One region of the Enterococcus sp. LJL98 genome, then DNA from elsewhere that is predicted to be linked to it. Evidence: predicted binding sites of a transcription regulator. Region 1 holds the regulator's gene; the other holds the start of a gene.

Region 1 (7,368 bases):
GGGGCTTATTTTGGAAAAAAGGAATTTGAAGCGACTTGCAAAGCGGAAGTAACCCCTGGTGAGGATTTGCCATTGTTTCGACGCGTGAAACAATGGCTAGCCGCTTATTTTTCTGGTGAGAATCCAGCTATTGATTTTGCAATTTCTCCAGAAGGGACAGCCTTTCAACACCAAGTGTGGAAGATTTTAACGGAAATTCCATACGGTCAAACGGTGACATATGGAGAAATTGCTCAACGAATCGCCCTTGAGTCGGGAAAAGAAAAAATGTCCGCACAAGCGGTCGGTGGGGCAGTTGGAAGGAATCCGATTTCGATAATCATCCCTTGTCACCGAGTGATTGGAAAATCAGGGAGTATTACCGGTTACGGTGGCGGGATTGCTCGCAAGTTGGCGCTCTTTGAACTAGAAAAAATCAGCAAAGACACGTACTTCGTCCCTAAAGACTTGAAAGAAGCACGCAAGTTTATCGTAGAAACCGAGAGCTAAAAGATGTTTGATAGCCAATTGATTCTCCGTAAAACCTTTTAAAAAGTTCGTATTTATATTCTCAAAAGCTTTTTTTTGTGGTATTCTATTCTTGTAAAACATTAAAAAACGAACTTAAAGAGGTGCCTTATGAAACGCATTTACCAAGGTAAGACGAAAGATGTTTATGAGAAAGAAGATGGAACCATTCGATTGATTTTTAAGGATGAAATGACTGGGAAAGATGGCGTATTTGATCCTGGTGAGAATCAAGTCGGGTTAACTGTTGAAGGTTCGGGCCGTTCTGGTTTAGCTGTAAGTCAATTCTTTTTCGAACGATTGAACCAAGAAGGCATTGCGACGCATTATTTAGGGGCGGACCTTGAGAAAAAGTCGATGGATGTAAAAAAAGCGGTGATGTTCGGCCGAGGGCTTGAGGTCATTTGTCGTTATAAAGCAGTGGGGAGCTTTGTACGTCGGTATGGAGCCTACATCGAACCCGGTGCCGATCTGGATGGCTATGTTGAAATCACCTTGAAAGACGATCAAAGACAAGATCCGTTAGTGACGGAAGATGGTCTGCTTGCTTTGGGGATATTATCCGAAGGTGAGTATGCCATCATTAAAAAGCAAACGAAACGAATTTGCGCATTCGTTCAACATGAATTAGCTCAAAAAGGGTTAACTTTGTACGATATCAAGCTGGAATTTGGTCGAGGAGAACAAGCTGGAGAAATCATTTTAATTGATGAACTGTCTGGTGGAAACATGCGTGTTTTTAAAGGCGAGGAACCGGTACACCCGCTTGAACTCGAACCTTTATTATTCGCATAAATGAACGAAGGGTTTGCTATCTTGATTGATAGCAAACTCTTTTTTTGTAAAAGTTGAAATACTTTAAAGGACTTGACCTAAAACCGCTTTTAGCTCTTATAATAAAGAAGACAAGTAAAAAGTAAAAGAAAGTGAGTGTGAGGCAATCGCTATGGTAACCATTCATGATGTTGCCCGTAAAAGTGGCTACTCGGTGTCAACCGTTTCCCGAGTGTTAAATCAAAAAAATCATGTTTCGAAACAAGCACAACAAGCAATTGAGCAGGTGATTGAAGAATTAAATTTTGTTCCTAATAAAATTGCACGCGATTTGAGTCGAGGGAAAAATGGTAATATCGGTGTTGTTTTGCCCCATACGAAACATCCTTATTTTCGTGAAATTGTGAATGGGATTATTGACTGTGCTTTTTCAACGAAATATCGCATCGTCATCTTGCCATCAGAATATGATGAGGAGATCGAAGTTGAATATTTGGAGCAATTACGGAGAAAGGCTGTCGACGCATTGATTTTTACTTCTAGAGGGATAACATTAGAAAAAATCGCAGAGTATTCTCAATTTGGGCCCATCGTTTGTTGCGAAGATCCTAAACGAAAAGACTTGTTTGCAGTCTACTCCAATCGACAGCCGGCATATCGTGAGGCTTTTTACTGGTTAAAAGAAAAAGGAATGAAACGGATTGGCATCTTATTAAGCCGTGATTATCATTCAAGTGTGACCAGTCAAATTACCTTAGATACCTTTCGTGAAGTCTTTGGTTACTATCCTGAGAAAGAGGACATCATTCTTAACAGTACGACCTATGAAGATGGTCTTCGCGTAGGTAAGGAACTATTGAATAGGAAACAACCATTGGATTGCCTTTTTGTTAATGTCGATGATATAGCCGCAGGTGTGCGTGAACAATTTTTAACGGCGGGTGCGTCGGTTCCCTTGATTGTTGGACAAGAAAATCAATTGAGTGGGAAGTTATTGAATTTTTCAACGATTGATCATCATTTGAGAGAAATCGGGCATCAAGCATTCGCTATGGTTATTGATCCATCTAAGCAAAAACAAGTGCGCTTGGATTCAAAATTTATCTTAAGAGAGTAACCCTATTTTAGGGTTATTTTTTTGGGGCGAATTAAAATCCTTTTGCGAACTTGGCGAAGGTTTGTCGAAAGAATGGCTTTGTTTTTGTGTTATAATTGAAAGGCAAGAAATGAAAAAAAGAAATTGAGGAGTTTTTAATAGTGAAAGAAAGAATCGTTAATCCCGGTTCAAGCACCTCTGCCTACATCCATATTCCTTTTTGTGAGCATATTTGCTACTACTGTGATTTTAATAAAGTTTTTTTAGAAGGCCAACCGGTGGATGAATACATTGAGTCCTTGTTAAAGGAGATTCAGTTAACGTTGGCCCAATCACCTACTGTCGCTTCAGAAACAATCTATATTGGCGGTGGGACACCGACGTCGTTAACAGCGAAGCAATTAGATGTTTTATTAACTGGTGTCCATCGTTATTTGCCGACAACAACGACGAGAGAATTTACGGTGGAAGCCAACCCGGGAGATTTGACGGCTGAAAAACTTGATGTTTTGAAGGCTCATGGCGTGAATCGCCTCTCAATGGGGGTGCAAACCTTTGATGACCGCTTATTGAAAAAAATTGGACGCAAGCATTCTGTGCAAGATGTTTACGACACAATTAAACTGTTAGAGAAGAAGCAATTTGATAATATTAGTATTGACTTGATTTATGCTTTACCTGGACAAACGATTGAAAGTTTTCGAGATACCTTGCATCGAGCCCTCGCTTTTGATTTGCCGCATTATTCAATGTACTCACTGATTTTAGAGAACAAAACAATGTTTATGAATTGGGTGCGTCAAGGTCGTTTGGAGTTGCCGAATCAGGAAGCTGAGACCCAGATGTTTGAAGAAGCGATTGAAGCCATGGAAAAGTCAGGACATCATCAGTATGAAGTGAGTAATTTTGCAAAGCCAGGTAAAGAATCATTACATAATCTTGTCTACTGGGATAATGAAAATTATTATGGTTTTGGAGCCGGCGCCAGTGGTTATCTGGGGAAAACTCGTTATAAGAATTATGGCCCCATTCAGCACTACATGAACCCACTGAAGGAAGGGCGTTTACCGATTTTAGAAACTGAAAAATTGTCAAAGAAAAATCAAATCGAAGAAGAATTATTTTTAGGACTACGAAAAACGGAAGGAATCTCATTGAGTCGGTTTGAAGCAAAGTTTAATGAAAAATTAACGAGTGTCTATGCTGCGGTCCTACCCGAATTAAAAGCGCAGGGATTGGCTGAAGTTCAAGGAGATTTTTTCCGCTTAACCGCGAAAGGTTTATTCGTAGGGAACGAAGTCTTTGAAAAATTTCTTTTAGAACAAGTATAAAAAAGGATTTAGCACTCTTGAGTATTGAGTGCTAAAAAAACGAGTAAAATGCTTGACAAGAAATCTAGATGTGGTATATTTATAGTCGTATTAGCACTTGAGGTAAAAGAGTGCTAATAAGGGGTGATAAATTTGTTAACTGAAAGACAAGGAGAAATTTTACGTGTACTCATTCAGAACTACACCACAACTGGTCAGCCTGTTGGTTCAAAAACCTTAATGGAAGACGGGGTTGCTGCAAGTTCAGCAACGATTCGTAATGAGATGAAACGATTAGAAGAAATGTCTTTGTTGTCAAAGACGCATTCTTCATCCGGTAGAATTCCTTCGATGAAGGGGTATCGTTATTATGTCGATCATTTGCTAAATCCCATGCAAGTGCAACCAGAAGAACTTCAAAGAATTCGCCAAGGATTTGGTCAAGAATTTCATGAAATTAACGATATTATTCAACACTCTGCCGAAGTTTTATCAAGTTTAACCAGTTATACCGCACTTTCATTAGGTCCAGACGTCAATGAAAGACGGTTGACGAGTTTTAAAATTGTTCCTTTGAATCATCGACAAGTTGTTGCCATTATCGTAACAGATAAGGGAAATGTAGAAAATCAAGTCTTTACCTTGCCACATCATATTCGAAGTGAAGAACTAGAAATCGTTGTTCGAATTATTAATGATCGGCTAATCGGTGAACCGTTAATTACGGTCTATCATCGGCTACGAACGGAAATACCAATGATTCTACACAAGTATTTTCAAACGACCGAAGGAATCTTGGATTTGTTTCATCAAATGTTGAATCATCTTTTTGAAGAAAAAGTGTATGTTGGTGGACAAATGAATCTTTTAGATTTTGAAACCAAACAAGACAAAATCCAATTTAAATCGATGTATTCATTTATGAAAAATCCGGAAGAACTTACCCAGTTACTGGGACCACGTAATCCAATGATTCAAATTAAGATTGGCTCCGAACTCGGTCATGAGTTGCTAGAAAACATGAGTTTAATTCAAGCAAGTTATGACATTCAAGGGCATGGAAAAGGGACAATCGCTTTACTAGGACCAGCCAGTATGCCTTATTCAAAAATGTTCGGATTGGTGGATACCTTTAGTCGAGAACTTGCAATGAAGTTGGCTGACTACTATCGAATATTAGATTCGTCTAGTGAGTGAGTAACAATATAAAGCGTCAATATGAGAAGGGATGGTCGACAATTGTCAGAAGAAAAAGAAAAAGAGATCGTCGAAGACACACCTGTTGAAGCGGTGAATGACAATCAAGCGGTTGAAGAAGTCGAAGAAGTTGAAACAACAGAGCTATCGGAAGTTGATGAACTAAAACAAAAATTAGATGAGATGGAAGACAAGTTTTTACGTGTTTCAGCTGAATTAGCGAATATCGTTCAAAGAAATCGCAATGAACGTGAACAATTACAAAAATACCGTTCACAAGATTTGGGTAAGAAATTATTACCAGCAATTGATAATCTTGAAAGAGCAATCGCAGCTGAAGTCACAGACGAACAAAGCATTAGCTTGAAAAAAGGCGTCGAAATGGTTTTAGAAAGTTTAAATGCCGCTTTAAAAGAAGAAGGAATTGAAGAAATTCCAGCAAAAGGGGAAAAGTTTGATCCAAACGTGCATCAAGCAGTTCAAATTGTCCCGTTGAATGATGATACCGAAGCGGACACGATTGTGGAAGTTTTACAAAAAGGCTACAAACTACAAGATCGTGTGTTAAGAGCAAGTATGGTTATTGTTGCCCAATAAAAATGTAAATGATAAAGGAGATTTTTAATATGAGTAAAATTATCGGAATTGACTTAGGAACTACAAACTCTGCAGTATCTGTTTTAGAAGGCGGAGAAGCGAAAATTATCACAAACCCAGAAGGAAATCGTACAACTCCTTCAGTTGTCTCATTCAAAAATGGTGAGATTCAAGTAGGTGAAGTAGCAAAACGTCAAGCAGTCACTAATCCTCATACCATTTCATCTGTGAAACGTCATATGGGTGAAGCAGGGTATAAAGTTGAAGCGGAAGGAAAAGAATATACACCACAAGAAATTTCAGCAATGATTTTACAATACCTAAAAGGTTTTGCTGAAGAGTATTTAGGTGAAAAAGTCGAGAAAGCTGTGATTACAGTTCCAGCTTACTTTAACGATGCTCAACGTCAAGCGACAAAAGACGCTGGTCAAATTGCTGGTTTGGAAGTTGAACGTATTGTCAATGAGCCAACTGCTGCGGCACTTGCTTATGGTCTAGACAAAACAGATCGTGAAGAAAAAGTATTGGTTTTTGACTTAGGTGGCGGAACATTTGACGTTTCCATTCTTGAGTTAGGAGATGGCGTCTTTGATGTGTTATCTACAGCAGGCGATAACCACTTAGGTGGAGATGACTTTGATGATAAGATCATTGACTTCATGGTTGCTGAGTTCAAAAAAGAAAATGGCATTGATTTATCAGCAGATAAAATGGCGGTTCAACGTCTAAAAGACGCAGCAGAAAAAGCGAAAAAAGACTTATCTGGTGTAACAAGCACGCAAATTAGCTTACCATTTATCACTGCAGGAGCAGCGGGTCCATTACACTTAGAGATGAACCTAACTCGTGCAAAATTTGATGAATTAACAGCTGACTTAGTTGAACGCACGAAAATTCCAGTACGCCAAGCGTTAAAAGATGCAGGAATTTCTCAATCTGAAATTGACGAGGTCATCCTAGTGGGTGGTTCTACTCGTATTCCTTCAGTGGTTGAAGCAGTTCGCAAAGAAACTGGCAAAGAACCAAATAAATCGGTCAACCCAGATGAAGTGGTTGCAATGGGTGCTGCGATTCAAGGTGGCGTAATCAGTGGTGATGTGAAAGACGTTGTCCTATTGGATGTCACACCATTATCATTAGGTATTGAAACAATGGGTAGCGTATTTACGAAATTAATTGATCGTAACACAACAATTCCAACAAGTAAATCACAAGTTTTCTCAACAGCAGCAGATAACCAACCAGCAGTGGATATTCATGTATTACAAGGGGAGCGTCCAATGGCTTCAGACAACAAAACATTGGGTCGTTTCCAATTAACAGATATCCCAGCGGCACCTCGTGGCGTACCTCAAATCGAAGTAACGTTTGATATTGATAAAAATGGTATTGTAAACGTATCTGCCAAAGACTTAGGGACTCAAAAAGAACAAACGATTACGATTAAATCTTCTTCAGGTTTAACAGATGAAGAAATTGATCGTATGGTAAAAGATGCGGAAGCAAATGCAGAAGCTGACAAAGCACGTAAAGAAGAAGTTGACTTACGTAATGATGTGGATTCCTTACTATTCACAGTTGATAAAACATTAAAAGAACTTGAAGGCAAAGTGGATGCAGAAGAAGTTCAAAAAGCAGAAGCAGCTCGCGATGAATTAAAAGCAGCAGTAGAAGCAGATAATATTGAAGAAATGAAAACAAAACGTGATGCGTTAAATGAAATCGTACAAAACTTAACGGTTAAATTATACGAACAAGCTGCGCAACAACAAGCAGAACAAGATCCAGAAGCGGCACAAGGTGGCGCAGACGATATCGTTGATGCTGATTTTGAAGAAGTAGATAACGACTAATCCCGTTGTCTTTGAAAAAGCCAAAGCCAACAAA
Region 2 (7,368 bases), on a different contig from region 1:
CTTACTCAATATTTCGAAGTGGGGCATTGTCGAACAAGACGAGTTGGCAGACTTAACGAAAATCCAAGAACAGCTGATTCAGCAAGCAATCAAAGACTTGCCGGATTTCATTGTGGGGATAAAGGCGCGGATGAGTAAAACGGTGGTCGGAGACAATGGAGTGACGCCGCTAGATTTAGCCAAGAAAATCCAAAAAGAAAACGACAACCTGCCGTTAATGGTACACATTGGTTCTGCTCCACCGACCTTGGAAGAAGTACTCGCTCGGCTAGAAGCTGGTGATGTATTAACACACTGCTTTAATGGCAAGCCCAATGGGATTTTGGATCAAAGGGCCGGCTGGATCAAACCGATTGCGATTCGAGCTTATAAAAAAGGCCTCATTTTTGATATCGGGCATGGCACGGATAGTTTTAATTTTCATGTGGCAGAAACCGCCTTGAAATCAAATATTAAGGCGCAAACGATTAGTACCGATATTTATATCCGCAATCGTGAAAATGGACCCGTTTATAACTTAGCGACGACGATGGAAAAATTACATGTAGTTGGTTATACCTGGGAAGAAATTATTGAAAAGGTAACGAGTGCCCCAGCGAAAGCCTTTCATTTGAATGGCAAAGGGCAATTGGCTGTCGGGTATGACGCAGATATGACCGTCTTTGAATTCATCGATGGGGAAAAAGTCTTAACGGATTCGAATGGACAAAAACGAACAACTTCTGTACAAATTCGACCCGTGAAAACAATCATTGGAGGCAAAGTTTATGCAAACGAGTTATGAGAAATTTGGATTAAAAGAAGTCGTTAATGCTTCGGGGCGCATGACGATTTTAGGTGTGTCAAAAGTTTCTGAATCGGTTTTAGCCGCCCAGCGTTTTGGTGGGGAACACTTCTTTGAAATGGAAGATTTGGGCGTCAAGATTGGGGCGTATCTAGGCGAGTTACTGCAAGCAGAAGATGCCCAAGTCGTTTCTTCGGCTTCGGCAGGAATTGCGCTGTCTGTCGCTGGTGTCATCGGTCAAGGAGACTTGTACCACGTCTATCATCCTTACACCCCAAAAATAACGAGACGCGAAATCATTTTACCTAAAGGGCATAATGTCGATTACGGCACACCCGTCGAGGTCATGGTGGAACAAGGAGGCGGTGTCGTGGTTGAAGCGGGGTACGCCAATGGATGCACGCCGGAACACGTGGAAAGAATGATTACACCAGAAACGGCTGGGTTACTCTACATCAAGAGCCATCACACCGTTCAAAAAAGCATGCTAACGGTAGAAGAAATGGCTACGGTCGCTAAAAAACATGACTTGCCACTCATTGTCGACGCGGCAGCAGAAGAAGATTTGTTGCGGTACTATCAAGCTGGCGCGGACCTGGTCATTTATTCTGGCGCAAAGGCCATCGAAGGACCAAGTGCCGGTCTCGTTCTTGGAAAGAAAGCAGCCATCGCTTGGGTCCGTTTACAAGGAAAAGGCATTGGGCGCGCCATGAAGATTGGCAAGGACAATATTTTAGGTTTTGCACAAGCAGTGGAGGATTATGTCAAAAATGGCAGTGAAGCGGGCGAAGCGATGAAAGCGCGTTTGGTACCTTTTATTACGGCTTTAAATACGGTCCCTCATATACAAGCGGAAGTCGTGCGAGACAGTGCCGGTCGTGCCATTTATCGGGCAAGCATCAAAGTCACTGGTGACAAGACGGCCACACAAGTGATTGCGGAATTAAAAACCAAAAGCCCGGCAATCTACACCCGTGAGTACCAAGCCAATCAAGGGATCATTGAATTTGATATTCGATCGGTTAATCAAGCAGAAATGGAAAAAATCGTGCAACGTCTGCAAGAAATTTTAGGATAATGAGAAAGAAGGAAAAAAAGATGTCATTAACACCCAACTATTTAGCCAATCGTATTTGTTTAAACGTCTTAGCAAACTCCGTGGAAAATGCACAAGCCTGCTATGAAGCAGCGGAGGGACACGTGATTTTAGGTGTGTTGTCAAAAGCTTATGCAACCGATGAAGCGGCGATTGAAGACATGAAAAAATACCAAGCAGCAACTAACAACGCCTTATCCGTTGGTCTCGGTGCAGGAGACCCCAACCAAAGTGAAATGGTTTCACGAATTTCAGCAGTATTACAACCGCAACACGTCAACCAAGTCTTCACCGGCGCCCCCATTTCTCGTGCCTTGCTTGGACAAAAGGAAACGGTGGTCAATGCCTTAATTTCTCCGACTGGCAAAGTCGGTTACGTGAACATCGCTACGGGTCCTTTAAGCTCAGAAGCTGCTGCCGCAGAAGTCCCGATCGATACCGCCATTGCCTTATTAAAAGACATGGGGGCAAGTTCGGTGAAATACTTCCCAATGAAAGGACTCGCGCATAAAGACGAGTACGTGGAAGTTGCCAAAGCTTGCGCGCGCAACGATTTTTATTTAGAACCGACTGGCGGGATTGATTTAGCTAATTTTGAAGAAATTGTTCAAATCGCTGTCGATGCAGGTGTGAAAAAAATCATACCACACGTTTATAGTTCGATTATCGATCCAGAAACAGGCGACACACGCCCAGAAGACGTTAAGCAATTGCTAGCGCTGATGGTGAAGGTGTTGGGCTAGGGATTTGCATATGAATTCAAGAAAAAGGGATTGTGACCAAAAAAGTCACAATCCCTTGGTGTTTTATGAACGTTTGGCGGATGAATGGGCAACAAAAGGCGGTTCTTTCGGAAACTTCATGAAATTCGAGCAACTGAAAAAGCCAATTGTTTGAATTTCCCTCCAGTTTCTCAGAGTAAAACGACTTTTGTCACACCTCCTTACTTGCCTATTCCGTAAACGCAGGATATTCCATGGTTGCTTCATCACGAAAGAAAAAGGCATTCCAAAGTTCATTGATTCGGCGGTAATTTGGATTTTGAATGTGAAATTTCACGAGCTCCGGACGATCCGTCACAATGCCGTCAACGTCTAGATCAAGGGCAGTAGTGATGGTCTTTGAAGTATTCGGTGTCCATACATACAATTTTTTCTCTTGTTCCCGAATTCTTTGAATCACGCGGTTGGTTAATAAATCAAGTTGCAGACTATAGTGATCGATGTAGTCATCTGATAGGCGATCGCCAACCAAGGCAGTCGCAATATAGGTCGTTTCAATGGCCGGGTTCAAGGTTTTGATTTCTTTTAGTAAGCCTTTATCCATGGAAGCAAGTTGAATTTGGTCAAAAAGTTGATATTTTTCGATGATAGCCAAAATACCAGCCAAGAAATCATTGTCTTGCGGATTGGTTTTGACTTCAATCATTAGGTCGATTTGGTTTTTGGCAACTTGGGCGAATGCATCCAGTGTCGCAAATTGTTGTGCAGGTAAGTCTAATTGTGGATGCGTATAAAGGGGATCGAGTGGAAGCACTTCTTCATAACTTGCATCGACGACTTTTAAGTTGGATCCAGCCAGCCGTTTGAAATTGGTATCATGGACGACTAAGATTTCTTCATCTTTTAATTGTTGGACGTCAATTTCTACCATGTCATACGATTGTCGTATGGCTTCTTCTAGCGCCAAGAGTGAATTTTCTGGCAAGTCTAAGATACCCACGCGATGGCCCACAATTTCGATGTCATTGGTTTCCAATTGAACTTTTTGATTCATTGCAAATAATCCACTTAAAATCAAACTTAATAGAAGCAAATACTGACCGACCTTAAACAATTGGCGCCCTAAGCTTGCCTTTGGTTCACCAAGACTGAGGTCGGTTCTTTTTGTTTCCACAATCAACAAAGTGACGAGTGAGAGACTAACGATCGCGAGCATGGCTGAAAATAAAAACAAGAGCGTACTATGCACTTGGTTGAAAACCAACTTGCTCGCAACGGGCGAGAGGAATTGTTTGAGCACAAAACCGAGTGCGAAAGTGCTGACAAAGTAAATGGCAAATAAAAGGCTGGCTGTGAGGAAAATCCCAAGTAATTTTGTACGAATTGTACGTGCCTTTTCTTTTAAAAATCGAAAGTTCGTTCGATGAGCCGCTTCAAAGGTTTTGTTTTGGAGGAAAACATCATACAAAACAAAAAGTAAAAAAAGAGCATACAGATTAATGAAGAAAAAAAAGGCGATTGCAGCGAGATTGAAATATTTTGAATAACGAAAGGCATCTAGGACAAATTCAGGAATATGCAAAGGAATGATTGCTGAGTGCAAGAGTGCCAGTAAGGACATGGGAATGACGACGGCAACGGCGAAAGAAGTTTTCAAAAGTTCTTTTTTAGAATGGTGCCTGATTACTTGAAAAAACGTCTGAAGCTGTTTGCTGAGTGTCGGTTTCTTATTTTGAATGAAGTCGTTGGCGATGACGAGTGAGCTTGAAAGTAAAAAAATGGAATAGAAACCTAAGATTAAAAAGACCACGGAAAATAAAAGGACGTTTTCTAAGCTAAATTCAAAGCCTTGGACTTTGCTTAGCGTGATCTTTCCTTGGTATTGATAAGCGATCGTTAAAATTTTACTCGTGATGGGGTAAATGAAGAAAATACCAATTAGTTGATTGATAATTTGTAAGACGATTAATCGCTGAAAGTTGTTTAAAATCAAATCAAGTGTCCGATGAATGTTTGTTTTCATAGCACAATCCTTTTTCGTTTATTTGTATAATCAGAGTAATTGCTAGCTAAAAAGATAGAAAAAAACCTGAGAAAATGCTTGAGACACGTTCTCAGGAAACCGTTTAAGGCATAGGGATATCGAAGATTTCAACTAGAAGATTCGCAATTACGACGAGCGAGTTCATCCCTACGTGTGTAATAATGGACGTCCAAATGCTACCAGTGATGACATATTGGAGACTGAAGAAGGCTCCGAGCGCACTATAAAGCAAAAGATGGCCGTCTTGGTGCATCAAAGCAAATAAAAGCGAACTGACAATCACCCCAAGCCAAACATTTGTCTTGCGAGTCACCGCTCCCAAAATGGCGCGGCGGAAAACAAACTCTTCCATAATTGGTCCGCCGACCATTACGGCAAGCATCATTAAAGGATTCTTTAGTACGAGATTGATGATGCCATCGGTGTTTGCCGAGTCCATTTGACCGCCGAAAAACATCTCGATATTGATGGCAATATTTTGTAATAAAATCGCTAAGAAAATCCCAACAAAACCAAGTGCTGCAATCCGGCCTTTTGACATTTTGTCTTCTTCAAAAGAAAGAAGGACCGTTTGTTTTTGATAAAGAAAAATTAACGCGCCGGCTCCAAGTAAATAAGTAACGATAATCAGAACCATTTGAATGTCAAGCGTCCAACCAAAGGCGGGTAAGAAAAAAGCAAGTAAATAGATGAGTAAGGTCAAGCTGGTGTATTTTTTATAAGTCATAGCAACCTCCAATAAATTCGATAGTAAAAGTATACCAAAAAAATCGGAGGACACCAATGTGATTTTTTTTAACCAATTTTGACTTTTGTGAGAAGAATGCATCAAAAGGCTTGCAAAATGCATGAAAAATGAGTAAGATAAAAGATGTGATTAGCACTTAACTCTATCGAGTGCTAATGTAAAAACAAAGAAAACATCGGAGGGATTTATCGTGTTAAAACCATTAGGTGATCGCGTCCTAATTGAAGTGACGCAAGCAGAAGAACAAACAGTTAGCGGATTTGTGTTAGCTTCAGCCGCAAAAGAAAAACCTCAAACTGGTACGGTCGTAGCAGTTGGTGAAGGTCGCCTGTTAGATAGTGGCGATTTGGCACCTGTTCCTGTAAAAGTTGGGGAAACTGTTCTATTTGAAAAATATGCCGGCTCAGAAGTGAAATTTGAAGGCAAAGAATACATGATTTTTGCTGTAAAAGACTTGATTGCAGTCGTTGAATAAAAAAATACTTGATGAGGTGAAGAAAGAATGGCAAAAGAAATTAAATTTGCAGAAGACGCTCGAAGCGCAATGCTACGTGGTGTCGATCAATTAGCAGATACAGTGAAAGTAACATTAGGCCCGAAAGGTCGGAACGTTGTTTTAGAAAAATCATTTGGCTCACCATTAATTACAAATGATGGAGTAACCATTGCCAAAGAAATTGAATTAGAAGATCATTTTGAAAACATGGGAGCAAAACTTGTTTCTGAAGTCGCATCAAAAACCAACGATATCGCGGGTGACGGTACGACGACTGCAACTGTTTTAACCCAAGCCATCGTTCGCGAAGGAATGAAAAACGTCACAGCAGGTGCGAATCCATTAGGTGTTCGTCGTGGAATCGAGTTAGCAACGCAAGCAGCTGTGGAAGAATTACACGCGATTTCAGCAAAAGTTGATTCAAAAGATGCAATCGCTCAAGTTGGTGCAGTCTCTTCTGGTAGTGAACAAGTCGGCCAATACATTGCAGACGCGATGGAAAAAGTTGGAAACGACGGTGTCATCACGATTGAAGAATCAAAAGGAATCGAAACGGAATTAGACGTAGTTGAAGGAATGCAATTTGACCGTGGTTACTTATCACAATACATGGTAACTAACAATGATAAAATGGAAGCCGAACTAGAAGCACCTTACATTTTAATTACGGATAAAAAAATCTCGAACATTCAAGATATTTTACCCTTATTAGAGCAAATCTTACAAGCTTCCAAACCACTATTAATTATTGCAGACGACGTTGATGGAGAAGCATTGCCAACCTTAGTTCTAAACAAAATTCGTGGAACATTTAACGTTGTTGCAGTGAAAGCACCTGGCTTTGGGGATCGTCGCAAAGCGATGTTAGAAGATATCGCTATTTTAACAGGAGCGACTGTGATTACTGAAGATTTAGGCTTAGAATTAAAAGATGCAACGATTGATATGTTGGGTCAAGCAAGCAAAGTAGTCGTAGACAAAGACAACACAACCATCGTTGAAGGTGCAGGATCTGCCGATGCGATTGCTGCTCGTGTGTTATTAATTAAAAACCAAATTGGTGAAACTACTTCTGAGTTTGACCGTGAAAAATTACAAGAACGCTTAGCGAAATTAGCAGGCGGTGTCGCAGTGATTAAAGTCGGCGCGCCAACTGAAACAGAATTAAAAGAATTGAAATTACGTATCGAAGACGCATTAAACGCAACACGTGCGGCGGTTGAAGAAGGCATGGTTTCTGGTGGAGGAACGGCCCTTGTCAACGTCCTTGATAAAGTCGCTGCGATTGAAGCAGAAGGCGATGTCGCAACGGGTGTGAAAATCGTTTTACGCGCTTTAGAAGAACCGGTTCGTCAAATCGCTGAAAACGCAGGCTACGAAGGCTCCGTTATCGTTGATCAATTAAAACGTGCAGAACTAGGTACAGGTTTTAACGCAGCAACGGGAGAGTGGGTAAACATGCTTGAAGCTGGAATTGT

Evidence for each region. Region 1 encodes HrcA, which represses chaperone genes, less so after heat shock. Its sites were predicted from a motif close to TTAGCACTCNNNNNNNNNGAGTGCTAA; they were not measured.
Region 2: a site for HrcA is predicted at 5,524-5,550, ahead of groES (co-chaperone GroES). Genes of this name have one in related genera too.

The regions. Positions count from the first base shown of each region.
Region 1 is NZ_JBTXLU010000001.1:408,122-415,489, reverse strand. Features, by position in the region: gene ACYSNO_RS01940 (methylated-DNA--[protein]-cysteine S-methyltransferase) at 1-489, shown strand, start outside; gene ACYSNO_RS01935 (phosphoribosylaminoimidazolesuccinocarboxamide synthase) at 619-1,302, shown strand; gene ACYSNO_RS01930 (LacI family DNA-binding transcriptional regulator) at 1,454-2,398, shown strand; gene hemW (radical SAM family heme chaperone HemW) at 2,551-3,708, shown strand; gene hrcA (heat-inducible transcriptional repressor HrcA) at 3,841-4,884, shown strand; gene grpE (nucleotide exchange factor GrpE) at 4,927-5,481, shown strand; gene dnaK (molecular chaperone DnaK) at 5,511-7,334, shown strand.
Region 2 is NZ_JBTXLU010000005.1:23,292-30,659, forward strand. Features, by position in the region: gene ACYSNO_RS05445 (amidohydrolase/deacetylase family metallohydrolase) at 1-784, shown strand, start outside; gene ACYSNO_RS05450 (DgaE family pyridoxal phosphate-dependent ammonia lyase) at 768-1,862, shown strand; gene dagF (2-dehydro-3-deoxy-phosphogluconate aldolase) at 1,883-2,623, shown strand; gene ACYSNO_RS05460 (glycerophosphodiester phosphodiesterase family protein) at 2,832-4,625, opposite strand; gene ACYSNO_RS05465 (lysostaphin resistance A-like protein) at 4,729-5,373, opposite strand; gene groES (co-chaperone GroES) at 5,585-5,869, shown strand; gene groL (chaperonin GroEL) at 5,897-7,368, shown strand, end outside.